Regions from separate parts of the Synechococcus sp. LTW-G genome, predicted to be linked through region 2. Evidence: predicted binding sites of a transcription regulator. Region 2 holds the regulator's gene; each other region holds the start of a gene.
What was found. The regulator NtcA, encoded in region 2, controls nitrogen genes in cyanobacteria. The targets are predictions, from matches to a motif close to GTANCNNNNGNTAC.
Positions count from the first base shown of each region.

Region 1: the regulator NtcA is predicted to act here: its motif matches at 4,136-4,149, upstream of urtA (urea ABC transporter substrate-binding protein).
Region 3: the regulator NtcA is predicted to act here: its motif matches at 5,676-5,689, upstream of ACXIQ9_RS05195 (anthranilate phosphoribosyltransferase family protein).

Region 1 is NZ_JBTKYW010000002.1:253,491-263,030, forward strand. Features, by position in the region: gene ureC (urease subunit alpha) at 1-512, opposite strand, end outside; gene ACXIQ9_RS05260 (urease subunit beta) at 524-841, opposite strand; gene ACXIQ9_RS05265 (urease subunit gamma) at 848-1,150, opposite strand; gene ACXIQ9_RS05270 (urease accessory protein UreD) at 1,220-2,143, opposite strand; gene ureE (urease accessory protein UreE) at 2,201-2,722, shown strand; gene ACXIQ9_RS05280 (urease accessory protein UreF) at 2,703-3,401, shown strand; gene ureG (urease accessory protein UreG) at 3,438-4,043, shown strand; gene urtA (urea ABC transporter substrate-binding protein) at 4,240-5,529, shown strand; gene ACXIQ9_RS05295 (ABC transporter permease subunit) at 5,622-6,776, shown strand; gene urtC (urea ABC transporter permease subunit UrtC) at 6,781-7,908, shown strand; gene urtD (urea ABC transporter ATP-binding protein UrtD) at 7,905-8,660, shown strand; gene urtE (urea ABC transporter ATP-binding subunit UrtE) at 8,657-9,367, shown strand; gene ACXIQ9_RS05315 (aminotransferase class IV) at 9,370-9,540, opposite strand, start outside.
Region 2 is NZ_JBTKYW010000005.1:127,477-137,016, forward strand. Features, by position in the region: gene ACXIQ9_RS09435 (alpha-mannosidase) at 1-1,263, shown strand, start outside; gene psbN (photosystem II reaction center protein PsbN) at 1,260-1,400, opposite strand; gene psbH (photosystem II reaction center phosphoprotein PsbH) at 1,487-1,687, shown strand; gene ACXIQ9_RS09450 (TatA/E family twin arginine-targeting protein translocase) at 1,692-1,943, shown strand; gene pth (aminoacyl-tRNA hydrolase) at 1,952-2,584, shown strand; gene ACXIQ9_RS09460 (DUF3146 family protein) at 2,591-2,848, shown strand; gene ACXIQ9_RS09465 (RuvC family protein) at 2,845-3,282, opposite strand; gene ACXIQ9_RS09470 (DUF3084 domain-containing protein) at 3,279-4,460, opposite strand; gene ntcA (global nitrogen regulator NtcA) at 4,536-5,276, opposite strand; gene rph (ribonuclease PH) at 5,341-6,075, opposite strand; gene ACXIQ9_RS09485 (cob(I)yrinic acid a,c-diamide adenosyltransferase) at 6,193-6,771, shown strand; gene dcd (dCTP deaminase) at 6,771-7,364, shown strand; gene thyX (FAD-dependent thymidylate synthase) at 7,368-8,090, opposite strand; gene ACXIQ9_RS09500 (thioredoxin domain-containing protein) at 8,145-8,684, opposite strand; gene ACXIQ9_RS09505 (NIL domain-containing protein) at 8,769-9,197, shown strand; gene ACXIQ9_RS09510 (hypothetical protein) at 9,197-9,540, shown strand, end outside.
Region 3 is NZ_JBTKYW010000002.1:237,532-247,071, forward strand. Features, by position in the region: gene ACXIQ9_RS05170 (NarK family nitrate/nitrite MFS transporter) at 1-1,266, shown strand, start outside; gene ACXIQ9_RS05175 (molybdopterin oxidoreductase family protein) at 1,347-3,578, shown strand; gene ACXIQ9_RS05180 (nitrate reductase associated protein) at 3,559-4,026, opposite strand; gene ACXIQ9_RS05185 (hypothetical protein) at 4,159-4,320, shown strand; gene ACXIQ9_RS05190 (hypothetical protein) at 4,348-4,545, shown strand; gene ACXIQ9_RS05195 (anthranilate phosphoribosyltransferase family protein) at 4,556-5,620, opposite strand; gene cynS (cyanase) at 5,839-6,300, shown strand; gene ACXIQ9_RS05205 (hypothetical protein) at 6,370-7,152, opposite strand; gene ACXIQ9_RS05210 (formate/nitrite transporter family protein) at 7,156-8,046, opposite strand; gene ACXIQ9_RS05215 (ferredoxin--nitrite reductase) at 8,363-9,540, opposite strand, start outside.

The sequences.
Region 1 (9,540 bases), on a different contig from region 2:
GTGGTGGCGTTGGTTCCTGTCGCCGGGCCGGTACCGCCGCCGAGCAAGGTGGTCACCCCACTGGCCAGGGCCGTTTCGATCTGCTGGGGGCAGATGAAGTGAATGTGGGTGTCGATCGAGCCCGCGGTGAGGATGTGTCCCTCCCCGGCGATGGCTTCGGTGCCTGGGCCCACGACGATGTCGACCCCTGCCTGGGTATCCGGGTTGCCCGCTTTGCCAATGCCGCAGATGCGGCCATCGCGGATGCCGATGTCGGCTTTGACGATGCCCCACCAGTCGAGGATCAGGGCATTGGTGATCACGGTGTCCACCGCTCCGGCTGCCCGCGTGGTCTGGGCTTGCCCCATGCCATCGCGGATGACCTTGCCGCCGCCGAATTTCACTTCATCGCCGTAGACGGTGAGGTCCCGTTCCACCTCAAGGATCAGCTCTGTGTCCGCCAGGCGCAGGCGATCGCCGGTGGTGGGGCCGTAGGTCTCGGCGTACTGACGGCGGGAAATCCGGTAGGGCATGGGGTGTCCGTTCAGTCGAGGGGGCCGTTGATCAGGCCGTTGAAGCCAAAGACGCGTCGTCCGCCTGCGAAGGGAATCAGCTGCACTTCGCGGCTGTCGCCAGGCTCAAAGCGGATCGCCGTGCCCGCAGGAATGTCGAGCCGTTGTCCCCGGGTGGCCTCGCGGTCGAACTGCAGGGCGGCATTGGCCTCAAAGAAGTGGAAGTGGGAACCCACCTGAACGGGGCGATCTCCGGTGTTCGCCACCAGCACCGTGGTGATGGGGCGTCCGCTGTTGAGCTCCAGCTCCCCTGGTTCGGGAATCAGTTCGCCGGGAATGAGTGCAGCCATGGCCGATCAGCGAATGGGGTCATGCAGGGTCACGAGCTTGGTGCCGTCGGGAAACACCGCCTCGATCTGGACTTCGTGGACCAGCTCAGGGATGCCCTCCATCACCTGATCTCGGCTCAGCCAGGTGGTTCCCTCGGCCATGAGTTCCGCCACGGTTTTTCCGTCCCGGGCCCCTTCGAGCACCAGGAAGCTCAGCCAGGCCACCGCCTCGGGATGGTTGAGCTTGAGGCCGCGGTTCAACCGGCGTTCGGCCAAGAGGGCCGCGGTGACGATCAGGAGCTTGTCCTTCTCCTGAGGGGTCAGATGCATGGCGGGGCAGGAGCCTGATCCAGTTGATCAGAAGCCTTCACTCTGGTTGCGCGCTGGACCGTCCTCTGTTCAGGCTGAACACTCAGCCGCCTGCTCCAAGGGGTTTTCCTGAAAGGGCCAGACCCGGGGAAGCTCCGGCGGGGATTGCCCTTGGATGGAGCGAAGTAAGGCCCAGATGCGGCAGAACCAGAACCGGGCGGCTTGGCTGGAGGGGCCGCGATAGCGGGCTACCAGGCCCTGCTCGAGGGCGCCGCAGGCCATGGTTCCTTCGAGACCAGCGCGCTGCTGGCGGCAGGCTTGGAGTAATTCTTCGATGACAGCTGGGGGGAGTGGTTCCCCGGCGATCCAGGTCAGGGAGCCGAAGACCGGCTGGGCTGCCATGCCGTGTTCCCCCGTCAGAGCTGCATCCTTGAGCTCCAGGCGATCGACCAATTCCCAGCGTCCGCCGTTGGCTCCGCTGCGGTGGATCTCCAGGGCGGAACGCCAGCAGCCCTGCTCGAGGGACTCCCCCGCGGCGGTGCGCCCCAGGCGCACGACCTCCGCTCCGAGGAAGCTGGCACCCGGTTCCAGCTCGATACGGCAGGTCTGCTCGAACAGGCCATTGGCGTAGAGCACCAGCTCCTGCGGAAGCCATTCGAGTTGGCTGCCCTGTTTGAGTTCAAACCTCAAGGCCTGCCGAGACCAGCGTCCCTGCGGTTGTTGGCGGGAGCGTCCAACGCTTCCGTAGACCTTCTGGGCTGCGACGCTGGTGAGTAGGGCCTGGCTCTGGGGTGCGAGCTGGGCGCTGATCTCGAGTTCGTCACCACCGACCAAGCCCCCGGCGGTGTGCAGGATCGGCAGCTCGCAGTGGCCACTGCTCTGCCACTGGGCGCGCTGCAATTTGAGCGGGGAGCTGGCCTGTCCTTGGTGAATGGTCCGTTCGCCCCCCGCCGAGCCCCTTCGCTCGAACTGGAGCGCGACACGTCCCCTCCAGGTGGATTGCGACTCAGCCATGGGCGCATACTCCGGTTCCGCCGGTCCAGCTTTGGTAGCAATCGGCACAAAGGCCCGGTGCGGTGGCTCGTCAGGGTGATGGCCCTCGGGTCGCCTCAGGTGGAGCAGGGTTCAGCGATCGTGTTGGTGGAGCGCCGCCCCAAGGGTGTGCTGCCGGAGCTCGGCCCCAAGGCGTTGACCTTGGCGTTGACGGCGGATGAGCGCACCAGCCTGCGGGGCCATCGCCGCAGTCGCTGCGGGCGGGATCTGGTGCTGCAGCTTCCCCGGGGCGCTGCCCTGCAGCCCGGTGATCAGCTGCTGAGTGACGACGGCTGTTGGCAGGTTCTGGTGGAGGCGGCACCGGAGCCGGTGATGCAGGTGCGCAGCGCTGAGCCCCTGGCTCTGCTGCAGGCTGCTTATCACCTGGGTAATCGCCACGTGGCGATGGAGCTGCACCCCGACCGCTTGGTTCTGTTGCAGGACAGCGTGTTGGCGGAGCTGCTGCGCCAAAGGCAGCTGCAGGTGGACTGTCTGGATGCTCCATTTCAGCCGGAGGCCGGTGCCTATGCGGGCGTTCCCCATGCCCACTCCCATGGCTGATCGGCAATTGGCGCGGCTCAGGCTCTATCAACTGGTGAGTCCGGCCTTGCCGGTGGGGGCCTTCAGTTATTCCGAGGGTCTTGAGGTCTTGGTTCAGGCCGGTCAGGTCACCTCCGAGCAGGCGATGGAGGATTGGCTCAGCGCTGAGTTGCGGCGTGGTGGGGTGGCGATTGAGGCTGCAGCGCTCGCGCCCTTGATGGCGTTCATGCGCGCCTGGAAAGACGGTGAGCCGCAGGCGGAGCAGGAGCTGCGCAGCCTTGATCAGTGGTTGCTGGTGCAGCGGGAATCAGCGGAGCTGCGGGCTCAGCAGCGGCAGATGGGGCGTTCGCTCCTGCAGTTGTTGGCGGATCTGGGCTGGCCCTTGCCCCGAGCTGGAACGTTGTTGGCCTGGCCGGCGGCCTATGCCTGGGCCTGCGCGGTTTTGGAGTTGGACTCCCCGGAGGTGGAGGAGGTCTACCTCTATTCCTGGGTCGCCAACCAGCTCAGTGCAGCGGTGCGCTTGGTGCCTCTTGGGCCAACCCAGGCCCAGCGGCTGCAGTTGAGGCTCGCTCCGCTTCTCGCTCAGCGGGCTCAGGAGCTGGCGTCGATGGATCCAGGCCAGCAGTGGAATGGCGGCGTCGGTGCGGGGCTGGCCCAGCTGCGCCACGCAGAGCTCTACTCCCGCCTGTTCCGCAGTTGAGCTGAGCACAATGCAAAGAATGAATTGGCGAAGGAGATGACCACCAGTCGTCTGCGGGTTGGTGTGGCTGGGCCCGTGGGCTCGGGAAAGACCGCCCTCGTCGAAGCCCTCTGCCGGCGCCTTCGTGATCGGTTGGAGCTGGCGGTGGTCACCAACGACATCTATACCCAGGAGGACGCCCAGTTCCTGACCCGCGCTGGCGCTCTGGAGCCCGGCCGCATTCGCGGTGTGGAAACCGGGGGCTGTCCCCACACGGCGATCCGGGAGGACTGCTCGATCAATCGAGCTGCGGTCGCGGACCTCGAGGCGGCCTACCCGAATCTCGATCTGGTGTTGGTCGAGAGCGGCGGCGACAACTTGGCGGCGAGTTTCAGTCCGGAGCTGGTGGATCTCTGCATCTACGTCATTGACGTGGCCGCCGGCGACAAGATTCCGCGCAAGGGAGGGCCCGGCATCACCCGCTCCGACCTGCTGGTGATCAACAAGATCGATTTGGCTCCGATGGTGGGGGCCAGCCTGGAGGTCATGGAGCGTGACACCGAGCGGATGCGCTCGGGCCGGAGCTGGTGCTTTACCAACCTCCACAGCGGCGAGGGCCTCGAGCAGGTCGAGGCGTTTTTGCTGCAACAGCTACCGAAGTAGTCGCCGATTGGTGGCCGTTGATACGGCGCAGAGGGCGGCAAATCTCCTGGTGAATCGGCGCGAGTCTGATCAGTCTCGCAATTGCCGATTTGGTGCTTATTGCTACCCGTGAGCACCTGCCTCGATCAATACATTCCTCGCACCGCTGAACGACGGCGGCGGCCTTCATTGATTCAAAGTTATGGCATCTCCTTTGATGCGAAAGTCTTCGTTGCGTCTGCTGACCGGTGCAACGGCTCTCGCCACTTCTCTGAGCCTGGTGGCTTGTGGTGGTGGTGATTCTGCCTCCAATGTTCAGTACGACGACACGGTCAAGGTCGGGATTCTTCACTCCTTGACCGGTACGATGGCGATCTCGGAGTCCACTCTGGTGGACACTGAGAAGATGGCTATTGATGAGATCAATGCCGCCGGTGGTGTCACCGTTGATGGCAAGAAATACAAGATTGAATACATCGTTGAAGACGGCGCTTCCGACTGGCCGACCTTCGCTGAGAAGTCCAAAAAGCTGATCGATCAGGACAAGGTGCCTGTGGTCTTCGGTGGTTGGACGTCAGCAAGCCGAAAGGCGATGCTGCCCGTCTACGAGTCGAAGGACGCGTTCCTCTACTACCCGATTCAGTACGAAGGTCAGGAGTGTTCCAAGAACATCTTCTACACCGGTGCAACTCCGAACCAGCAGTCGGAGCCTGCAACTGAGTTCATGTTCAAGAAGTCGCCTGCCGCTGGCAAGCCCTTCTTCCTGGTGGGATCTGACTACGTCTTCCCCCGCACCTCCAACACCATCACCAAGCAGCAGCTCAAGTCTCTGGGCGGCAAGGTGGTTGGCGAGGACTACCTGCCCCTGGGTAATACCGAAGTCGCTCCGATCATCGCCAAGATCAAAAAGGCGATGCCCAACGGCGGTGTGATCATCAACACCCTCAATGGTGACCAGAACGTTGCCTTCTTCAAGCAGATCCAGGACGCCGGTCTGACCCCGGAGAATGGCTACTACGTGATGAGCTACTCCATCGCGGAAGAAGAGATCAGCACCATTGGACCTGAGTTCCTTGAGGGCCACTACGGCGCCTGGAACTACATGATGTCGATCGACACCCCGGCATCGAAGAAGTTCGCCGCTGACTTCAAGAAGAAGTACGGCAGCGATCGCATGGTCGCCGACCCGCAGGAGTCGGCTTACAACATGGTCTACCTCTGGAAGGCCGCCGTTGAGAAGGCCAACAGCTTCGATGACGACAAGGTGCGCGAAGCCCTGATTGGTATCGAATTCGATGCGCCCCAGGGCAAGGTCAAGGTGATGCCGAATCACCACCTCTCCCAGACCGTGCGCATCGGTGAGATCACCAAGGACGGTCAGTTCAAGATCCTCCAGTCCACCAATGGTCCTGTGGCTCCCCAGGCCTGGAACCAGTACGAGCCCAGCTCCAAGGGCTACGCCTGCGACTGGACCGACGCCAAGAAGGGTGAGCGCTACAAGCTCTGATCGCCCTCTCCGGTTGCTCTGACTGATGGAGGAGTCCTTCCGGGGGCTCCTCTTTTTCTGCTTTCTCCCTTGCTGCCCTGCTTCGGATTTCCGTGCAATTGCTGTTTGAAAGCCTCTTCAACGGAGTGGCCATCGGCTCGGTCTTGCTGATGGCCGCCCTTGGATTGGCGATTGTGTTCGGCTTGATGGGGGTGATCAACCTCGCCCATGGCGAGCTGATCATGCTCGGCGCCTACACGACCTACGTCGTGCAGCTGATCTTCAAGCTGCCGGCCTTTGAGCCCGTTTACAACCTTTATGTCTTGGTGGCGATTCCGCTGGCCTTCGTGGTGAGCGGCGTTGTCGGAATCCTGCTGGAGCGCACCGTCATTCGCCGTCTCTACGGCAATCCCCTGGAGACCCTGCTGGCGACCTGGGGCGTGAGCCTGATCCTCCAGCAGTTTGTGCGCAGTGTTCCGCTGGCGACGGCTGCTGGAGTGGTTCTCGCCTTGGTGGTGGGCTTCAGCTTGCCGCTGCTCTTGCCGGCCCCCCTGCTCGAAGGCCCGCGGGCGCGGCTGGTGCGTGCCGGTTGCTGGGCCACCTCGGCGCTTGCCGGGGTGCTGTTGGCCGGTGGACTGGCCTCCCAGATCTCGCGGATTGCCCGGGCGACCTCCCGCAACGTTGATGTGACTGCGCCCCAATGGATGCGCGGCGGCCTGGAGTGGGCCGATCTCACCCTGCCGGTGCCCCGGTTGGTGATCATCGCCATGACGGTAGTTTCTGTTCTGGGCGTCACCCTGTTCCTCAACCGCAGTGTTTGGGGAACACGCATACGGGCGGTGACCCAGAACCGCACGATGAGCGACTGCCTGGGTATTCCCACCGACACGGTCGATGTCCTGACCTTTGGCATCGGTTCTGGACTGGCGGGAATCGCTGGTGTGGCTGTCTCGTTGTTGGGTTCGGTGGGGCCGAACGTCGGTGGTTCTTACATCGTGGGCTGCTTCATGGTTGTGGTGCTGGGCGGCGTCGGCAACCTCTTTGGCGCCGTTCTGGCGTCCTTCGCGATTGGCTGGCTGACGGATCTGATCGGTGCCGGCCGTCTGCTCAGCCTCTGGCCGGCCATGCCGTCGCCGCTGGCCGCCACGGTGAAGTTTTTTGCGACCACGAGCATGGCCCAGGTGATGGTCTTCGCCCTGATCGTGCTCTTCCTGCAATTCCGTCCCGCGGGCTTGTTCCCGCAGAAGGGACGCATGGTGGAGGCCTGAACCAATGTTTCTACGCCTTCAACAGTCCCGCTGGCCAAAGCTGCTGCTTTGGGTGGTGATCATCGCTGCGATCGTCGCGGCTCCGGCGGTCCTTCCCGTCTTTCGACTCAACCTGCTGGGACGCTTTCTCTCCTTGGCGATCGTCGCCCTGGGCATCGATCTGATTTGGGGCTTCACGGGGTTGCTCAGCCTTGGGCAGGGCATCTTCTTTGCCTTGGGGGGCTATGCGGCCGCCATGTATCTGCAGCTGAATAGTTCAGCGGGTTTCCCCAATGGGATTCCGGAGTTCTTCGGTCTCTACGGCGTGAAGCAACTCCCGGCGTTCTGGGTTCCGTTCCATTCGCCCCTGTTCACCCTGGTGGCGATCTGGCTCATCCCCGCGGTGTTGGCCGCTGTTCTGGGGAACCTGGTCTTCCGTAACCGGATCAAAGGGGTCTACTTCTCGATCCTGACCCAGGCGGCCCTGCTGGTCTTTTTCAACTTCTTTAACGGCCAGCAGAAATTGATCAACGGCACCAACGGTCTCAAGACCGATGTGACCCAGCTGTTTGGTCAGATGGTGGGTTCACCAGAGATGCAGCGCGGCTTCTTCTGGTTCACTGCCCTGATGGTGATTGCGGCCTGGGCCTTTGTGCGCTGGGTGGTCCGCGGCCGCTTCGGCGATGTGTTGATCGCCATTCGCGATGACGAGCCGCGGCTGCGCTTTGCGGGATTCAATCCCACCTTGTTCAAGACGATCGTCTTCGCCATTGCCGGTGGTCTGGCCGGCATCGGCGGAGCGCTCTACACGGTGCAATCGGGCATCGTTTCGCCTCAGTACATGACCGTTCCCTTCTCGATCGAGATGGTGATTTGGGTCGCCGTTGGCGGACGGGGAACCTTGGTGGGGGCGATCTTGGGTGCCGTGGCGATCAACTACGCCAAGAGCCTCGTGAGTGAAGCCATGCCCCAGAGCTGGCTGTTCATCCAGGGCGGTCTGTTCATCCTCGTGGTCACTGCCCTGCCGGAGGGTGTGATCGGTTGGTGGCGTAGCGACGGCCCCCGCAACCTGCTCTCGCGCCTGGGCGTCGCCCGGCGCATGGGGACCTACCCGCAACTGGAACTGGAAGGACAAGAGGAGGTTCAGCCATGAGTGCACCGTTGCTTGAGCTGAGCCAGATCACCGTCAGCTTTGACGGCTTTCTGGCCCTGCGCGATCTGAATCTCAGCCTCCAGCCCGGGGAGCTGCGGGCGGTGATCGGCCCGAATGGTGCTGGCAAGACCACCTTCTTGGATGTGATCACCGGCAAGACCGCTCCGACGGAGGGAGATGTGGTCTTCAAGGGCCGCTCCTTGGTGGGTCGCGCAGAGCACCGCATTGCCCGGCTGGGGATTGGTCGCAAGTTCCAAAGCCCGCGGGTGTTTGAGAAGCTCAGCGTTCAGGAGAATCTGGCCTTAGCTGTCAGCCGGCCGAAGCAGCCCTGGCCCCTGCTGTTTGGCGGTCTTGGTTCAGGGGAGCGCGATCGGGTTCAACACCTGATGGGCATCGTCAACCTGCAGAGCCGCGCCGATTGGCAGGCCGGGGCGCTTTCCCATGGCCAGAAGCAATGGCTAGAGATCGCGATGCTGGTGGGACAGGACCCCGATCTGCTGCTGGTGGATGAACCGGTGGCGGGCCTGACCGATGAGGAGACCGACCTGACGGCTGATTTGCTCAAGTCCCTCGCTGGTGATCACACCGTGCTGGTGATCGAGCACGACATGGAGTTCATCCGCCGCTTGGAGAGTCCCGTGACGGTGCTGCACCAGGGCCACGTCCTCTGCGAGGGAACGATGGATCAGGTGCAGGACGATCCCCGGGTGATTGAGGTCTATCTCGGAACATCAGAGGAGGAACACCCATGACCGCCCTGCTGGAGATCCGCGGGCTGAACACCTATTACGGCGAGAGCCACATCCTGCGCGATGTCGATCTCACCGTGAATGCCGGAGAGATGGTCTGCCTGATTGGCCGTAATGGGGTGGGAAAAACCACCCTGCTGAAGTCGCTGATCGGTTTGCTGCGGGCCCGTCAGGGCACGATCGTGTTCAACGGTGCGGCCCTGGACCGCCAGGCGCCCCACCAACGGGCCCGCGCTGGTGTGGGCTACGTCCCCCAGGGGCGCGAGATCATTCCGCAGCTGACGGTTGAGGAGAACCTGATGCTCGGCATGGAGGCCCTCCCTGGAGGATTGGCCCGCCATCGCCGCATTGATCCCTTCGTCTATGAGTTGTTCCCGATCCTGAGGGAGTTTTTACCCCGCAAGGGCGGGGACCTGAGCGGCGGTCAACAGCAGCAGTTGGCGATTGCCCGGGCCCTGCTGGGGCAGCCCAAGCTCCTGCTCTTGGACGAGCCCACCGAAGGGATTCAGCCCAACATCGTGCAGGACATTGAGTCCGCGGTGCGCCGGATCATTGCTGAGACCGGCATCGGTGTTTTGCTCGTCGAGCAGCACCTCCACTTCGTTCGCCAGGCGGATCGTTACTACGCGATGCAACGGGGGGGCATCGTGGCCAGCGGTCCTACCCGTGAGCTCAGTCAGGACGTGGTTAATCGCTTCCTCAGCGTCTGAGCTCAGTCCGCCAGGAGTGGATCAAAGAGCGCTCTGACCTCTTCCAAGCTGAGGGGAGTCAGAGCGGCTCCATCCACGCTGGTGATGGGTCTGCAGCTGAGGCTGTTGATCAGCAGCCAACGGTCGCCGTCTTGGGGTGTGGCATCCAACTGCTCTTCTGTGGCTAGGCCACG
Region 2 (9,540 bases):
GGCGGAGCTGAACCTTGGTGGCTGGTGCAACTCCAGCCCCAGCCTGCGGAGCGGGTCACCCTGCGCCTGCCCGCTGGCGCCTGGTGCATCGAGGGGGCCCAGGAGCAGCTCCCCAGTCAGCGACGGCCAGCCGGTGGGACATGGGTTCAGCTCCCCTTGGATTCGGCTGTTCAGGCGCTTCCCCTTGAGCGCGCGGATTGGCTGCCGCAGGCCTCGGCAGCAATCACAGCCCCGGTTGTGTGCGAGGCGAGCGCTGGGCACTGGCGCTTGGACAACGGCTTGGTGCGCGTCGAGATCGGGGCGGACGGCGTTCAGCAGCTCTGGGGAGCTGATGGTGTGCCCCAACTCTCGGGCCCTTTGCAATGGCGCCGTTGGAGCGATCAGGGCGAGTTTTGGGATGCCTGGGACATTGCGGCGGACTACCGCGAGCAGCCGCTGCCTTTGACTTGGCAGGGAGCACCGGAACTGGTGGAGCAGGGACCGCTCTGTTGCCGCTTTGTCGTCCGCGGCCGCTGCGGCCAAAGCGCGCTTCGACTCGACATTCAGCTGCGGGCAGCCTCGCCGTATCTGGAGCTGGCCTTGACGGTCGATTGGCGTCAGCGCCATGAGCTGTTGCGATTGGAATTGCCCTTGGCGCAGGTTGCTCAGCGCTATGCCGCGGACACCTCTGCGGGGGTGCTTGAGCGGCCGGCCCATGCCCTGACGGTCAGGGAGCAGGCGCGCTGGGAAGTGACGGCCATCAGTTGGCTGGCTAGTCAGGCGAAGGCTGGAGCGGGTGGTCTGGCGGTGCTGCTGGATGGGCCCCAGGGCGTCTCCGCCACCCCCGCTCAGCTGGGGGTCTCCTTGCTTAGAGCACCCACCTGGCCTGACCCCTCGGCCGATAACGGACACCAACGGCTTCGGCTCGCGTTGGTCCCTTGCGCAGCCGGGTGGGCGTCGGCCGGGGTGCCTCGTTTGGCGCAGCGTTTTCGAGAACCGCTTTGGATTCGCCCGGCCCAAAAGGCGGCCCAGCAGGCGGAGATCTTCGCTCCGATCGACTTGATGGAGGGCATGGGTCCAGCCAATCCCCAGATCCGCGTGCTCAGCTGCAGGCCCGGCTCAACCCCAGGGCAGCTGGCGCTGCGGCTGCAGAACCTCAGCCCTCAGCGACAGAGCTGGACGCTGGACTCGCCACGGCGTTGGCGCCGGGGGAATGCTGAGACCTGGCAGAGCGGAGCTCTTGTGCTCAAGCCCTGGCAGGTCGTCTCGTTAGAGCTGGTTTAGTCGTCGTGGTCGTCAAAGGGGTCGCTGAGCTGCTTCGACGGAGGACCAAAGGCGGTGTAGATCCCGAAGCCGGTGAGGCCCAGCAGCACAGCCAAGACTGCCAGTGCCACGGACATGGCTGGGGAGGTGGTTTCCATCACAACTCTCGACGGGGCCAGCCGCTCAGGCGGCCAGGCCCCTTACAGTAACGAGACCTACTCCTTGCCAGAGAGCACAGCCCGACATGGCTCAACGCACCCGCCTGGGAGATCTGCTTCGCCCCCTGAACTCCGAGTACGGCAAGGTTGTGCCCGGCTGGGGCACGACCCCCGTGATGGGCGTGTTCATGGCCCTGTTCCTGGTGTTCCTGCTGGTGATCCTCCAGCTGTACAACAAGTCCCTGATCCTCGACGGCATCACCGTCAACTGGAACGGCATCGGCTGATCCGATGAACGTGTTTGGGATCGGATTGCCTGAGATGGCGGTGATTGCCGCCGTGGGTCTCTTGGTGTTCGGTCCCAAGCGCTTACCCGAATTGGGTCGCACCCTTGGAAAAACCCTGAAGGGTTTTCAGTCCGCCTCCAAGGAATTCGAGCAGGAGTTCCGAAAGGCGGTCGACACGGTGGAAGCGGAAGTCACCCAGGCTTCTGCTGAGCCCCAGCCTCAACTCAAGGCCGACGACGAGCAAGCGGCCGGTTGAAGGACTCCATGACTCCTCTGAGTCTTGTTGTTGGTTTAGGGAACCCGGGCGAGAAGTACGCCGGAACCCGCCACAACGTCGGATTTATGGCGCTGGAGCAGCTTGCCAAGCGTCAAAACAGCAGCTTTAAGCAGCAGTCCAAGCTCCACGCCCTCGCCGCGGAGGTGGGACAGGGTGCTGAACGCCTGCGTCTGTTGATGCCTCAGACCTACATGAACGACAGCGGTCGTTCGATTCGTGCTGCTCTCGATTGGTTTGGGTTCGAGCCAAACCAGATGCTGATCCTGGTGGACGACATGGATCTCCCCCTCGGTCGCTTGCGCCTGCGGCTCTCGGGCGGTGCTGGCGGCCACAACGGTCTGCGCAGCACCATTGCCCATCTCGGCGGCCAAGAGTTCCCCCGCTTGCGCATCGGGATTGGCGCTCCGGCCTTGAATCCGGTGGAGCGTAAGCAGCGCACTGTCGGCCACGTCCTCGGCCGCTTTGCCGTCGCCGAACAGCCGGTGCTCGAGGAGGTCATCGATGAGGTCTTGGCTGGTCTGGATCTGATTCAGCGCCTGGGGTTTGAGCGGGCTGGTAACAGGCTCAACGGTTTTGTTGCTCCCTCTGCCGCCAAGCTGGTCGAGCAACCCACTGCCTGAGTCCGCGTGAGTCGCCTCCCCACGACAACGGCGCAATTGCGGGTGCTGCGCCAAAGCTTTAGCCAGCGGGTGTTGGAGGGCGAGGTCAGCGCTGGAGGGTTCGAGTGGACGTTCGCCTGGTTCTTTGACCGCGGCGAGCTGCAGGTGGAGCCCTCCCTGGGCCGGGCCTTGATCCAGGACGCGTTGCTGCGCTTCCTGTTGAAAACCGACTACCAGCTGGAGGCGGGTGGGGACTACGCCTTCAGCGTGCGGGCCAGATTTTAGGCAGCGAGCTGGCGCAAGACGACCAAGCCAGGTTCCCGCTTGAGCTCCGTTCTCCAATGGCGCTCCAGCAGCAGTTGAGCCACGACATCGTCGTAGTCCCGTGGGGGCAGCCTCAGGCCCTCGGGGAGCATTCGCCGCCAGCCCCTGGGGGGCTCCAGCTGCCAGTAGCGGGCTCGTGCGGCCAGGGTGGTTCCCGCTTCAGGGATGACCTGGACAGCCAGGCCAAGGTCGTTCAGTTGCCGCTGCCAGTGCTTGCTGCCCGTTCCATCACCGAGCACAACGCCCTCAATCCCCGGGCGCTCTTGCCAGATCGCAATCTGCTTGAAGCATTCCTCCGGGGAGAGCACGGCGGCAACCTCGATCTGGCCTGTGCTGTGGTCAGAAAGGACCAAGCCGCATTTGCTGCGGCCGGGATCGAGTCCGATCCAAGTCATTGCGGGCGCTGCCAGCGAATGTCGACGGCAATCGGGTCGGCCAGATCACTGTTGCCTCTGGAGACGGCCTCGAGCTTGGCGGTCTCGCCCAGGGGGCGGTTGACGAGGGCCTCAGCCAGTTGATTGAGGCGTGCTGGGTCAAATTGCAGGCCGTTGGCCAGGGCCCCTTGACGTTGCGCTCGGGTAAAGGCTGCTGCCAGGAGCAGGTTCAGACGGCTACGCACCTGATCCGGGGAGCGCTCATCGGTCTCCAGCACGGTGGTGGCCAGTTGTTCTCCACTACGCACCACCCGTTTGTTGGGTCTGACATCCGGGAAGGCCACGACCTGACGCTCCCCTTTGAGCACATTGGCCGCTGAGATCAGACTCACGACCCACTCGCCGCGTTTGCTGAGGGTGGTCTCCAATTTGCTGATGTCGCTGCGCGGCACCAACAGGATTTGACGGTTCGGTGTTTCGCCCGGCAGCACGCGCTGGTAGACGTTCAAATTCGTGCGCTGCAGCAGGGCGTGGATCACGTCTCGGGCCTGGCTGGGCTTCTCGATCCGAACCTTGGCCACCTCCAGGATTTGGCCACTGCTGATCACCACATCACCCTGACGTAAGGCAATCAGGTTGCGTTCGAGACGCTCGAGCTCTTGGCTGCTGCTTTTGATCTTGCTGTTGAGCTTGGCGAGCTCAGTGCGGTTGCGCTGGAGATCGGAATCCTTCGCGGCGATGTCACGGCTCAGGCGGTCGCGCTCGGCCTCCAGTTGTTTGCGTTGCTCCATCAGGGGAGCCAGTTCCTTCTGCAGCCGGCTGGCCTGCTCGGCCACCACCTTGAGTTGGCGTTGGGCCTCGCTGCGCTCGTTCTCTGCGCTCTGCAGGGCGCTCCGACTTTGGGCCAGGTCCTTGCGACTTGAGCTCAGGGCATCGCGGCTGTCCCGCAGGCGCTGCTCGATCTGATCGAGTTCGAAGAGCCCCGTGCGCAAGCGATCACTGACGAGCAGCATCAGGCCAAGGGAGATGGCACTGATCAAGCTGCCGGTCAGCACCGTGATCACCACGGCGGTTTTCTTGGGCCGCAACCGGAACAAGCTCAGCCGCGCCTTGCCGACCTTGGATCCCAAGCGATCCCCCAGGGTGGAGAGCACTCCCCCGAGGATCAGCAACGCCAGGATCAGGATCCAGCCGGACACGACGTTGGGCGACGACGGTCAGTATCGGTTGCGGTGGCTTGGAACGCAGCTGGGATCGGCCACCAGTTCAGCCGTTTAGCTGAAGCGTTTGGCGAGGGCCAACGGATCGAAGACGGTGATCTTCTTGCGGTCGATTTGCACCAGCCCGTCGTTGCGGAGGTCGCCCAAGAGTCGGGTGATCGTGACGCGGGTCGATCCGATTGCTTCGGCGATGGCCTGGTGGGAGAGGCGCAGGTCGATCGTGATTCCTTCGCTGCTGGGTACACCAAAGTCGCGGCAGAGCACCAGCAGGAAACTCACCAGTCGCGAGGACATGTCGCGGTGGGTGAGGGTTTCGATCATGGTCTCGGTTTGCAGGATCCGAGAGGAGAGACCCTGCAGAAGCAGTAGACCAACCGCCGGGTCTTGTTCGATCGCCTTGCGGACGGAGGTGGCGGGAGCCGTCACCAGCTCGACGCGAGTAAAGGCAATCGAGTGATAGAAGCGGTCCGAACGCTGGCCTGTCAGTAGAGACAGCACGCCGAAGAGGCTGTTCTCCCGCAGCAGTGCCACGGTGATTTCCTCGCCGGATTCGTAGACCCTGGAGAGTCGGACCGCACCCCGTTTCAGCAGATAAACCTTTTCCGCGGGGTCGCCGGGGAAAAAGATTGTTTTGCCACGCTCAACGATTTCGGTGGTGCTACCGCTCAGGCCCCGGATGACATCCAGCAGCGTGGCATTGGGCGGCAGGGGACTCCCCGCGATCGGTGCGATCACTGACGTACCGGTCGTAGGGCTAGGGGAGTAGCGGCTGAATCCTTGCGTGGCCACGACCATGTCAGCGCGACTGAGTTGCCTGGAACCTACGGATCAGTCCAGGGCCGCCCTGTAGCCATTGAAACTAATTTGCTGCCTCTGCCAAGGCCTGCTTCTGGGCCTGCATCAGTTGATCGATGCCGCTTTCCGCTAGGTCAACCAGGCTGGAAAGCTGTTGGCGACTGAAGGGTGCGCCCTCGGCAGTGCCTTGAATTTCGAGCAAATGTTGCTCTTGATTCATCACCACGTTGAGATCGACTTCTGCTCGGCTGTCCTCGCTGTAGTCGAGATCGAGGAGTGCGGCCCCATTCACGAGGCCAACGGAAACCGCCGCCACCTGCCCCACCAGGGGCGATCGTTCCAGCACTCCGCGCTGCTCCAGGCGTTGCAGGCCGACGGCTAAGGCGGCCCAGGCTCCAGTGATGCTTGCGGTGCGGGTGCCGGCATCGGCTTGAAGGACGTCACAGTCGATTTGCAGGGTCCGCTCCCCCAGAACCTCCAAATCAAGGCAGGCCCTGAGGCTGCGGGCGATGAGGCGTTGGATTTCTTGGGTGCGACCGGAAAGCTTCATCAGCTCCCGTGGCTGCCGACTGGGGGTGCTGGCTGGGAGCAGCCGGTAGTCGGCGCTCAGCCAGCCCTTGCCGGAGCCTTTACGCCACTTCGGAACACCCTCCTCTAAGCAAACGCTACAGATCACAGCCGTGTTGCCTGTGTACACCGTGACGGAACTCAGGGCGAAGCCCATCGGATCCCAAACGAAGCGCGTGCTGCGCAGGTCCGTTGCGCAGCGGCCGTCCCGCCTGGGTTGGGTGCTGCTCATCGCGGGCTGGCTCAGTGCCTCGATGGTACGGGTGTTTGCACTACAGGTAGTGCTTGTTGCTTGCCGGACGGCCTAACGCCGCTACATTCAGGATCCCAAGCGGCAGCCATGCACTCGATGACGGCCAGCATTGCAGCCACGCCCCGTGCTGGACACCTGCGTCCATTGGCTGTGGTCCCCGCGTCGGCCCCCGCGCGCAGTGTGCGCCTGGCGGCCCAGCAGGAGGGTCAGCTTCAGGTGCACACCGCTCCCTTCCGCGGCAGCTTCAGTGGGGTATTCAGTCAGGCCCTGCGCAGCGCCGGACTTGGCAGCCGCGTTCTGGTGAGCCAGTTCCTCAAAGGTGGGGTCGATCAGGGGCTGGAGCGCAGTGTGTGGCTCTGTGGCCGTCTTCAGTGGCTGAGGCCAGCCGTGGCGGGTTGCCTGGCTGAGCCCGTGCCGGCCTCACAGGCCGATGTCGAGGCTGTGCGCGAGATCTGGGCGTACACCCGTGAGCAGCTGCTGAGCGGTCAGCTGGATCAGTTGGTGCTCGATGAGTTGGGCCTGGCCGTCGAACTGGGCTACTTGTCCGAGGCGGAGGTCGTTTCAGCCCTGGAGCAGCGGCCGTCCCACCTGGATGTGATCCTGACGGGGCCCTCCATGCCCACTGCTCTGTTGGCCATGGCCGATCAGGTCACCCAGCTGCGCCGAGGTTTCTGATGCTCAAAAACGACCGTTGGATCAACGAGCAGGCCGCCTTGGGCATGCTCGAGCCCTTTCAGCCGCAGCTGGTTCGTCATCTCGATCCGGAGAACAGCGAAAAGCCGGTTCTTAGCTTTGGCTGTTCGTCCTATGGCTACGACCTGCGCCTCTCGCCGCAGGAGTTCCTGATCTTCCGGCACGTCCCCGGAACGATCATGAATCCAAAGCGCTTCAACCCCGCCAACCTGGAGCCGGTGCCTCTGCACGAGGACGAGGACGGCTCGTACTTCATCCTCCCAGCCCACTCCTATGGCTTGGGTGTGGCGCTCGAGAAGATGTGCGTTCCTCCCAACATCACCGTGATTTGCCTGGGCAAGAGCACCTATGCCCGTCTGGGGATCATCGTTAACACCACCCCAGCTGAGGCCAGTTGGGAAGGTCACCTGACCCTGGAGTTCAGCAATTCCTCCGGCGCGGACTGCCGCATCTATGCCAACGAGGGCATTTGCCAGCTGCTCTTCTTCGAGGGCGATCCCTGCGAGACGACCTACAAGGACCGGGCTGGCAAGTACCAGCACCAGCCCGAGCGGGTCACCTTGGCCAAGGTCTGAGCCCTAAGGGGCCAGGCGTGCCTTGTGTAGGCGAGTCTTCTCGTACCAAGCAGCGATCTCTGGGGCCCAGGCCTGGAGGTGGGGCCACATCAGATCGCAGAGCACCCGGATTTCCTCCTGGGCATCGAGTTTGGCGCGTAGGTCCATGAAGTGCAGGAACGCCCGCAGCGAGAAGCTCACCACGAAGTGCTGGCGGTAATCGAAGGGAAGGATGCCGCGGGCATGCTCCTCGGCGAACCCCGCCGCGAGCATGTCGCGATAGCGCTCGGCCGCGGCTTGGCAAAGGGCGAGATCCTTGGCGCGCTCGTCTGCGCTGTAGGTGTACTTCTTGCCTTGCCGATCGCTGTACTGCCCTTCGGGGCGCAGGTAGAAGACCTCTTCGAGTTCCAGCTCGCCGTTGGCGGCCCGGCAGATCCGATCGCCGGTGTAGCGCATGGATTGGACGTCAAAGCTCACGCCCACCCGGTGGGTGCGGGCCTGCTGCATCACGGAGTGGGGGAACCAGCCCACGTTCAGCACAATCTGGGCGTGCTCCAGCGGACCGTAGTGACCGCGCTCACCAGCCAGGAGACGTTTGACGCAGATCTCGCCGGCCTTGGTCTCATCAGGCCATTCAGCGCGATCGGCCGCCACAAACCCTTCGCTGTAGTCCTGGTGCATCCCCGCATAGACGCACTGCTGGGGGTTGGGGGTCGCTGCAATCAGCTCAACCCGAAAGCGTTTCATGGGCGGGCGATGGCGTGGGGAGCTGGTGCTGCAGGGTAACGGGCTTTGGGGGACTCAGCTGTGGCTGCGGGGGCCTGCCATGGTGGTCGCCTCCGCTTGCGGCAGGACGCTGGTCTCGGCAACGCCCGCCATGGCCGGTAAGGGGGTGCCTGCCACCAAGGCTTCAGTCAGGGCTTCCAATTCGCTTTGGCTGCGGGCGCCGACGGCGCGGCCCACGCGGGTGCCACTGGCATCGAAGAATTCCAGCTGCGGGATGCCGTTGACGTCGTAGCGATCCACCTCCGGTTGCCAGCGGGGGTTGTCGACGTTCAGCAGCACCACATCGAGTTGATCGTGGTGTTGGCTCTCGACCTTCTCCATCGCTGGGGCCATGGCTTGGCAGGCCTCACACCAGTCCGCATAGAACTCGACCACGCTGGGCCGGCCATTGTTGAGGGCAACGGCGGGCTCCAGCGACTGGCGGGCCAGCTTCTCCAGGGGCGCCGTCGGTGAGAGCCCGCCGCGCAGAAGGAAGAGCCCTAAGGCCAGCAGAGCGGCCACTGCAGCCAGCAGCATGCGCTCGCGCCGTCCCAGGGCTGCCGTGTTGCTGTCCACAGGTGGTGTGTTGATCCTTGGCGCCAATCTGCCAGGGCTGTTCCCATTCCGCGTCGATACCCTGACGGTGGCTGAGTTGCGCCCTTGAAACGCCGCATCACCCTTCACTTCCCGCGGGAGGCGGTGCATCAGCCGATTACCTATCGCCTTGCGGTCGAATTTGATATCGCCGCCAAGATTCTGCGGGCGCAGATCGCTCCGAACCAGAGCGGAACGATGGTGGTGGAGCTCTCGGGCGACATCGATGATCTCGATGCGGCTGAGCAGTGGTTGGAGGGGGAGGGTCTGGGCTTGAACCGGGCCTCCGGTGAGATCGCGATTGATCCCCAGCGTTGTGTGGACTGCGGCATCTGCAGCAGCGTTTGCCCGAGTGGTGCCCTGAGTTTCACCACTCCCCACTGGCGACTGGAGTTCAACGCGCAGCGCTGCCTGGTCTGCGAGCAATGCATCCCCTCGTGTCCGTTTGAAGCGATCGCCCTGGTGTTGGATCAAGCTGTGGGCGCTGCCCAGTGATGCGCCCGTTCATGCGCCCTGTGACTGCTGTTCTTCGCTTCCTGGTCCTGCCGCTGCGGGCACCGATGTTGCTGGTGCTCTTTGCTGTCAGCGCCTTTATGGGACTGCACTGGGCTGATGTGTCTCCGCAGTTGCTGACCCAGGCCAGCACGCCGGTGCAGCAGGAGTTCGCGGGCCCTTGGTTCTGGCCGCTGCAGTGCATGCAGGCGCTTCTGGTGGTGGTGCTCTGCACCATGCCCGATCTGCTTCTGCGGGAGCTCTCGCAGTTGATGGCGGCCAGTAAGGCGCTGACCCTGGTGGTGACCTTGCTGGTGGTGATCACCGGGGGCCTTTACCTCCTGCA
Region 3 (9,540 bases), on a different contig from region 2:
TCAGCGCAGGACTTCAATCAACTGGTGGTTGCTCGTCTGCTGCTCTCCATCGTTGGTGCTGGCTTTGTGATCGGTATCCGCATGGTGGCCGAATGGTTCCCGCCCAAGGAAATCGGGCTGGCGGAAGGGATCTACGGCGGTTGGGGCAACTTTGGCTCGGCCTTCTCTGCGCTGACTCTTGTCGCCCTTGCTGGCTTCCTGTCCTTCTCGGGTGGCTTCGAGCTGCCCACCGGCGCCATTTTGAATTGGCGTGGTGCGATTGCTCTGACCGGCATTATTTCGGCCGTCTATGGGGTGATCTACTTCTTTAGCGTCACTGATACTCCCCCCGGTAAGGCCTACCAAAAGCCGGCCAAGTCTGCTGGTCTTGAGGTGACTTCTATGCGGGACTTCTGGGGCTTGCTGGGCATGAATGTTCCCTTTGCGGCCATTCTCTGCGTGCTCTGCTGGCGCCTGCAAAAAGTTGGCTTCCTGAACGCCGGCACCTATCCCCTGGCGCTCCTGGCAGTTCTGGTTTGGTTCGGCTTCCAGACCTGGGGCATTATTCGCACCAACCGCGATCTAATCAACGGCGTTAAGCAATATCCCAAGGAAGATCGCTACGAGTTCAAGCAGGTCGCCATTCTGGAGCTCACCTACATCGTGAACTTCGGATCTGAGTTGGCGGTTGTCTCCATGCTGCCGACCTTCTTTGAGACCACGTTTGATCTGCCGAAGGCAACAGCCGGCATCCTGGCGTCCTGTTTTGCCTTTGTGAACTTGGTGGCTCGTCCCGGTGGCGGTCTGATTTCCGACAAGCTCGGCAGCCGCAAAAACACCATGGCCTTCCTGACCGGTGGCTTGGGCATTGGTTACTTGATCATGAGCATGATCAAGCCCGGCGCGTTCTCCGGCTCCCTGGGCATCACCGTCGCGGTGTTGATCACGATGCTGGCCTCGTTCTTCGTCCAGGCCGGTGAAGGTGCGACCTTCGCGATGGTGCCGCTGGTCAAGAAGCGTGTGACGGGGCAGATCGCAGGTCTTGTGGGCGCCTACGGCAACGTTGGTGCGGTTGCTTACCTGACGATCTTCAGCCTGCTGCCGATGTGGATGGGTGGTGGCAAAGATCCCTCTGCGGAGATCGTTGCCTCCTCCAACAGCGCCTTCTTCCAAATCCTCGGTACTGCGGGATTGATCGTCGCTTTCCTCTGCTTCTTCTTCCTGAAAGAGCCCAAGGGCTCCTTCGCTGAAGAGCATGCGGACGAGAAGGCTCTCGTCAACGCCTAATCCTCCCCGTCGCTGGGGTTCTCAGGGGGCGGCCATCACGAGCCGCCCCTTTTTCTTTCGACCTTGTTTCGTTCCTGGTCATGGCCCAGTCCGCTTCCGGCAACGTGCGTAGCCAATGCCCCTATTGCGGTGTTGGTTGTGGGCTTGAGCTGATTCCGCCGGCTTTGCCCGGTCAGGCGGTCAAGCGCGACGCCGAGGGCAATCCGATCTGGACCGCGCGGGGCGATCGCCAGCACCCCTCAAGCCTGGGCCAGGTCTGCATCAAGGGTGCGACCGTCGGCGAGACCTTGGACCGTGGGCGTCTCCGGGAGCCGCTCTATCGCTCCAGCCTGGACGACCCGTTTCAACCCATCCGGTGGGAGCAGGCCATGGACCTGCTGGTGGGCCGGATCCGCAGCACCTTGGCCACCAAGGGGGCTGACGCCATTGCCATGTACGGCTCTGGCCAGTTCCACACCGAGGACTATTACCTGGCCCAGAAGTTGTTGAAGGGTGCGTTGGGCACCAACAACTTCGATGCCAATTCCCGGCTTTGCATGAGCTCCGCGGTGGCGGGCTATACCCGCAGCCTCGGCTCCGATGGCCCCCCTGCCTGTTACGAGGATCTGGACCACTGCTCGGTGGCTTTCCTGATTGGAACCAACACCGCGGAGTGCCACCCGGTCCTGTTCCAGCGTCTGTTGAAGCGCAAAAAACGCAATCCAGGCAGCGTCACGATCGTGGTGGTCGATCCCCGCTCAACGGACACAGCCAAGGCCGCTGACATTCATCTGCCCATCGCCCCGGGCACTGATCTGGCGCTGCTCCACGGTCTGGCCCATCTGGTGCTGCGGGAGAACGGTCAAGACCCGGCGTTCATCGACGACCACACCGAGAACTACGACGCTTTTTTTGATGTCGCGGCCCGTTGGACGCCCCGAAAGGTCGCCCGCTTTTGCAACATCCCAGAAAAACGGCTGCGGGAGGTGGCGGAGCTGTTTCACCGGCGTGAGCGGGTCCTCAGTCTCTGGTCGATGGGGGTCAATCAGCGGCGCGAGGGCACCGCGGTGGTCGGCGGCCTGATCAACCTTCACCTGCTCACCGGTCAGATCGGCAAAGAGGGAGCGGGACCCTTTTCATTGACGGGGCAGCCCAACGCCATGGGAGGCCGGGAGGCCGGGGGCCTGTCCCATCTGTTGCCGGGGTACCGCCTGGTGACCAACGCCGAACACCGTCAGGAGGTTGAGCAGGCCTGGGGACTCCCCGCCGGCAGCATCGCGGCGACGCCGGGCTTGGCGGCCTGGCAGCAGGTGGAGGCCATGGAGCGCGGCGAGCTGGATCTCTGGTGGGTGGCCGCAACGAATCCCCTGGTGAGCCTGCCGGACCTCGATCGCGTCAAAGCTGCGATGCGGCGCTGCCCTCTGGTGGTGGTGAGCGATGCCTACGCCGACACGGAAACGGCTCACTACGCCCACCTGGTCTTGCCGGCGGCCCAGTGGAGCGAGAAGGCCGGTGCGATGACCAATTCCGAGCGCAGGGTCACCTATTGCCCGGCCTATCGCCCTCGCCACGGCGAGAGCCGGCCCGACTGGGAGGTGTTCGCGGAGGTGGGTCGGCGCCTGGGCTTTGAGGAGCAGTTCAGCTACGACTCCGCGGCTGAGGTGTACGCGGAATTCAGTCAGCTCACGGCCGGGCGTCTCTGTGATGTCTCTGGCTTGAGTCATGCCCTGTTGGAGGAGGCCGGCCCCCAGCAGTGGCCCTTCCCGGCGGGCAGTTCAGCCACCACCGAGGCCAAGCGGCTCTACAGCGACCATCAATTCGCGACACCCTCGGGACGTGCTCGCTTCTGCATCGACCAACCCCTGGGATTAGCGGAACCTCCCTGCGAGACCTATCCACTGGTGCTCACCGTGGGCCGGTATCTCGGTCAATGGCACACCATGACCCGCACGGGAAAGGTCGATCGGCTGCAGACCATGCATCCCGAACCGCTGCTTGAGATTCACCCCCAAGATGCCCTTGAGCTCAAGCTGCGGGATGGGGAGTTGGCGGCTGTGAGTTCACGCCGCGGACATATCACCGCCAACGTCAAAGTCACCGATCGCATCCGCCGGGGGTCGGTGTTTCTTCCGATGCATTGGGGGTTTACCCAGGAGAAGGCCTGCGAGGCCAATACCTTGATGCACGATCAGGCCTGCCCCGTCTCCAAGCAGCCTGAACTCAAGGCCTGCGCGGTCATCGTTGCCCCGGCGGTGTCGGTGGTCAAACCGGTGGAGCAGGAGGCGGGGCGCCTGGAGGCCCTGCGGCGCTGGTTCAGCCCAGCACTTCGCTGAAGGCGGCCTCCAAGTTGTGGTGGTCATGCCCTGGCCTGGCCAGCTTGCACAGGGCAAACCGCTCTAATTCGTTGAGCGCGACCCATTGCTCTGTTTGCAGGGGGATGCCGCGGAGTTGCGCGGCCTCAATCAAGACCTCGGGAATCTGCTGCGGGTTTTGCCAGGGCTCGCCGCTGGCGATCGGCAGCGTTTTGGCCTGACCGTCGGCCATGGCCTCCGTGCGACTCAAGAGGTGCTCCCCCAGTTGCTCAAGCGCGTCTTGGGTGTCGAGCCAGTCGACAAGTGTTTGCCGCTCGTCTTGGTTGAGGGCGAGCCAATGGTTGAGCTTGAGCTTGATGCCGCAGAGGTCCAGCTTGCGGCGCACGCAGAGGGGAATGCAGCGCCAGTTGCCGATGAAATCGCTTTCAAAGTCAAAGCAATGGCTTGCTGAGGGGGCCTCAGTTGTCACGGCCAGACGTCGTTCTGGTAGTGATTTTGACGCTTCTGAGGATTGCTTGCTCCCGGCGGATGGGTTTGGTGTCAACGGCGGCCAAATCGGTGCGTTGGTCTCTTCAAACTCCCTTCAATTCTTCCATTCACCATGCGTCTGGCCGTTGCTCTTGGGGTTCTGCTGGGCAGTTCCCACGGCTGGGTGAGCAGCGATCGACTTCTCGCAGGGGCGGCCGCCTGGTCCATGGCGCCGGCGGCGTCCACAACGTTTTGGACCGGTTCAGCTGGCGAGGGTTGGCTGACGTCTCCATAGTGGATGGGTTGAATCCCCCATGCCGTCATGGCAACCAAAACTGGAGTTGCGGTTCAGGGCCGCCATCCCCTGACGATCGCCACAGGTTTCCTAGGAGCCTTTGTTGTCGCCTCCTTGGGCGTCCAACTCATCCGTAGTGCCTCCATCTCGGCTTCCGCACCCGCGTCGGTGCAGCCCGTGATTGCTGGCCAAGCGGCGATGTGGCAGGTGCTGGGCGAGCGCTGATTGGTTGCTCTCAGCCCATCTCCTGGCGCAGACGCTGGAGGTGGGCCATCACCACCCCCGAGCTCAGAAGATCCCGGCAGCGCTCGAGGCCGCCTGTGAGGTTCGCCTCCAGTCCGGCTTGCCAGAGGTAGGTGCCGGCATTCCAGATCAAGGCGGTCGCGAGTTCCCCTTGCCCGCCGAGGGCGGCGGCCGCTTGGTTCCCCCAGTTCTCCAGCCCGTCCCAAAGCGGGTCGGCTCCGTAGCAACCGTTGTCGCGGGGGTGGAGAATCTGGCGCCCGTCCTCCTCTCGGGTTGGACGACCCGTCACGCAGGCCCGACTGATCGGCAGATCGGTGCTCCCCTCGAGGCCTTTGACGGTCAGCACGTTGGTTTCCCCCGCTAAGTCCAGTGCCTTCCAGGCCCGCGCTTCGGTTGGCGGGTGGACAAAGCCACTGACCAGTAGGTGCTCGCCCTGGTGCGCAGTCCAGAGCAATTCGAGGCTGGCCAGCGGTGGCCGCTTGCCGAGATCCTCGCGGTAAGGGATCAGGGTTTCGGCATCCGGGAGGTGGTCCGGTTGATGGACCAACGCCAGATCGCAAGCGTTGAGCTTGGCCTGGACCCACTCGACGCTTCGGCCGGCGAGCTGCAGGCCCAAGCAGGCGAACAGCTCCTGGGCCGTGATCCCGTATTTCACGGGGATGCGGCCGGCCCCTTGCAGCACCACGGGGAGTCCGGCACTCGAGAGCACCAGGGCGGTTAGGGGGTAGATCGGAGCGGTGCGCGTGCGCCCGTCAAAGGGCATGCCGAAGCTGATGGCTGGCTTCTCGGTGGTGAGCTGTGGGCCCCGCTTTCGGTACACATCCAGCATCCCGGTGAGCTCCTGAGGTTCAGGCCGGCGGATGCGGTGGGCGATCAGGAAGGCGCCGATTTGGGCCGGGCTGGCGGCCCCATCGAGCATTAGTTCCAGAGCGTGGGCGGCTTCCTCGCGCGTCAGTCCACTACTGGTGTGCTCGCCACTGCCGACTTTGCGCAGATAGGCCTTGAACAGCTCACGGCCATTTGGTGGGCCGTCGGTTGGGGGAGCGGCGTAGGTCAAGCCGACAGAAGAGCTCGTTCTCACTGGATTCTCCGTGCCGACAAGGCCCGATCTGGTAGCAGCAGCTACCAAGTTGTTTCAGGCTCGGTAACAAAGGCTGCGAAGTTGATCCCCATCTGCAGCGAATCTGACATGCGAGCAGAACGCAGATCGCGCTTCATTCTGTTCACTCCTCTCATCAATTCTGGCCTGTCTCCATGACGGTTACTCCTGTTTCAATGCCCTCGTTGGCAGCTCCCTCTCCCGCCACAATCACGGCGACGTTGATGGCGGCGAAGAAGGCCAAAGGGCTGAGCTTCGCTGATCTGGAGGCCGCCCTGGGTCGCGATGAAGTGTGGATCGCTTCGCTGTTCTACTGCCAGTCCACCGCTTCGGCTGAAGAAGCCCAAAAGCTGGCTGAACTGCTCAGCCTTGACCATGCCATTACCGAGGCACTGCAGTCGTTCCCGACCAAGGGCGGTCTGGATCCTGTGATCCCGACTGATCCGCTGATCTATCGCTTCTACGAGATCATGCAGGTGTACGGAATGCCCCTGAAGGACGTGATCCAAGAGAAGTTTGGTGATGGCATTATGAGCGCCATTGACTTCACCTTGGATGTGGACAAAGTCGAAGATCCTGCTGGTAACCGCGTGAAAGTCACCATGTGTGGCAAGTTCCTTCCTTATAAGAAATGGTGAGCTTCGGCTCCCAACGCAAAAGCCCACCGTTGGTGGGCTTTTTTTGTGGCGAATTGTAGAAATGAATAGTTATGCCAAGGCCTGCTCGACCAGGGCTTGATGCCTGACCTGAGCCTTGAGTTGACGCTGCAGCGGCTCTTCTAAGGCTGTGCCAGCCAATTCGCCTCGAAGCTCCAGCAGCTGCTGGCAGCATTCCAGGCTGCCGATGCAACCGAGGGCCTGGAGTGCCGCTTCAGCGACGCGGGGCAAGGCTTCGGTGCTGATGCAGCTGCGAATGGCAGCTAAGACGCTGGGTTCGTTGCGCCGTTGCAGCAGCTTGATCGTGGCAATCACCACATCGGCGCGAAAGTCCTGCAGCAGAGGCGTCGTCAGGCGTAGGACCTCCTCGGCCGTCAGGCTGCGATTGCGGAAGGTCAGCAGGCTGAGGCCTGCCAGGCGATGGCTCTGGCCCGGGGCGCTCAGCGCTGATTCGATGATTCTGAAATCGATCAGATTGCCCCAGCAGCCGAGGGCTTCGAGCACATCGGGCTCCAGGGGTCCGGCCTCTGGCAGCCAGGCCAGGAGTTGGGTGCAGGCCTGGGGGTGATGACAAATCCCCAGGGCGCGAATGAGGGGCAGAGAAATGCCCTGCGATTGACAGAGGGGAAGGATCAAGGCAATGGCCTCGGGTCCGGCCATCCCCAGCCGCTCAGCCAGGCTGAGGGCAAGGGTGGGATCGGAGACCCGAGGCAGCAGAGCGCTCAGTTCTTCAGGGGTGAGGGGCTGCCGCCGCCAGCGTCCGAGCCGTTCGCTCAGAGCAGCTTCCTCATGGGGCTGAAGAAGGTCAGAGGCAGGGGCGACAGCGAGTCCCATTGATCAGCGAGCCCCCAGCTCGGCGGCCAGTTCCCGCTCCAGCTTGTCGTCGTGCTCACTGGGGAGAACGTTGGTCATCTTCGTGCGGTGGGTGCTGTAGAAGAGCATCCCGATGAAGACCATCCCGCCCACGATGTTGCCGAGGGTGACGGGGATGAAGTTCCAGACGATCACCTTGCCGAAGGACACACCGGAGCCCAGCAGCGGGCCGGCGGTATGCAGGAACTGGTTCACCACGATGTGCTCCATGCCCATCGTTTGGAAGGCCGTGATCGGCAGCCAGCAGGCCAGCAGCTTGCCGGGAACGCTCTTGCTCACCAGGGCCATGGTCACGCCCAGGCAGACCAGCCAGTTGGCGACCATGCCCCGCAGGAAGGCCAGGAAGAAGCCAGTGCTGCCAAGGGCTTCGTACTTGGTGACCACATTCAGTTTGTTGAGCTTGATGATCGTGGCGGCCACAACCTGCCAGCCCTTACCGCCGTCGGCAGCGGCCAGGGGCTCAACGGTGCCGGCGCTGGTCAGGCTGGCCCACATGATCAGGGCAACAACGGCGGTGCCGATGAAGTTGCCAATCCAGACCCAGGCCCAGTTGCGGAAGGTGGCGCTCCAGCTCGCCTTGCCGGCCCAGACGCTCATGGGCAGCAGGGCGAAGTTGCCGGTGACCAGCTCCATGCCGAAGAGGACGATGCTGGCGAAGCCGAAGGGGAAGAGCAGCGAGCCCAGGAAGGGCATCTTGCTCTGGGCGGCCACGGTCAGGGCCAGGATCACGGCGAGACCGAGGATGGCTCCGGAATAGAAACCGCGGATCAGCAGGTTCTTGACGCTGACGGTTGCTTTTTTGCCGCCGGCAGCAATCATGCCGTCGACTAATTCGTTGGGTAGGACATAGTCCATCTGTGAAGCTGTCGCGCTCATGTTTTGCTCTGCAAGTGATGTGTGAGGAAGGGAATTAACCGCTAATGCGGTTCATCAAGCGAGAAATGATGTCTTGGCTGCCTTGGGGCCTGTTGACGGCAGCTTTGTCAGTGCCACTGCTGCTCAGCCAATTCACAAACCGAGAGAAGACATCTCTCTTTTGTTGCGTCGTTGATGAAGACATGCGTCCGAAGTTGAGGGTGAGACGGTGCGATCTGATTGAGGACAGGCTTCAGAAGAAAGGAGCACCTGGTCTCAAAAATGCCGGTAAATGTGTAGTGCGGACTGCGGCTTTTTACGTCCTGGGCTTGGCGCCAAACTGTTCAATGAGAACCTCTTTCAGCACCGCTTGGATTTCACTGGCGGGAACTCCTTTGCGGTGCATCTCGCCGATTTGAGGGTTGGCACCTTGGGAACCGCCAATGGTGATGTTGTAGCCCTCGCCCATGCCGCCATCGGGCTGTTTGGTTTTGGTTCCGGTGAGACCAATGGCGCCCATGTAGGCCTGGCCGCAGGTGTTGGGGCAGCCCGTCCAGTGGATCTTCAGTTCCTCCGGAAGGACCAATTCACGATCCAGCGCTTCAGCAGCAGCGAGGGCTTGATCCTTGGTGTTGGTGAGGGCAAAGCTGCAGTAGCTGTTGCCGGTGCAGCTGACGGTGCCAGCGGCAATGTGGCTGGGGTTCATGCTGAAGCGCTGCAGCAGTGGTTCCGTTTCAAAGGCCTGGAGTTGAGCGCTGCTGATGCCGGTAAAGATCACGTTTTGATCTTCCGTCAGGCGCACGCTGCCGTCGCCATGGCGCTCGGCAAGGGCGGCAATGTCTTGGAAGTCTTCGGCCAGCAGGCGTCCGACGGGAACATGGACACCGGCGTAGTGCAGGTCCTGCTGCTTCTGCGGGTGGATGCCGTAGTGGGAGCGGGGTTCAGCGTCGAAGACTGAACCTGGATCTGGGGTCAGCGGACCAAAGCGTTCTTCCACCATGGCCCGGAAAGCCTCCAGACCAACCTCGTCGAGGTACAGGCGGAAGCGACCCTTAGGGCGCTTGTCCCGCTCTCCGTTGTCCCTCCAGATCTTGATCACGGCTTCGGTGATCGCGCAGATTTGATCTGGTTTGACCCAGGCGTTCAAGGGAATGGCATAGGCATTCATCTGGGAGGAGAGGATGCCGCCGATCCAGACGCCAAAGCCCATCTCGCCGTTGCGCTCAACGGGGTGGAAGGCGATGTCGTTGTGGAGCAGGAAGTTGTCGCGTGCACCAGCGACAGCCGTATTCCACTTCCGCGGAAGGTTGGAGAACTCGGGGTTGCCCTGGTGGTTGCTCGTGAGGAAGTTTTCGAGCTCCTGGGTGTACGGGCGAGTGTCGACAATCTCCAGGGGGTCAATGCCGGCAATGGGATTTCCGGTGACGTTCCTGGGGTTGTCAAAGGCCGATTGGATGGTGGTCAGGCCAACCGCTTTGAGTTGACCCAGAATCT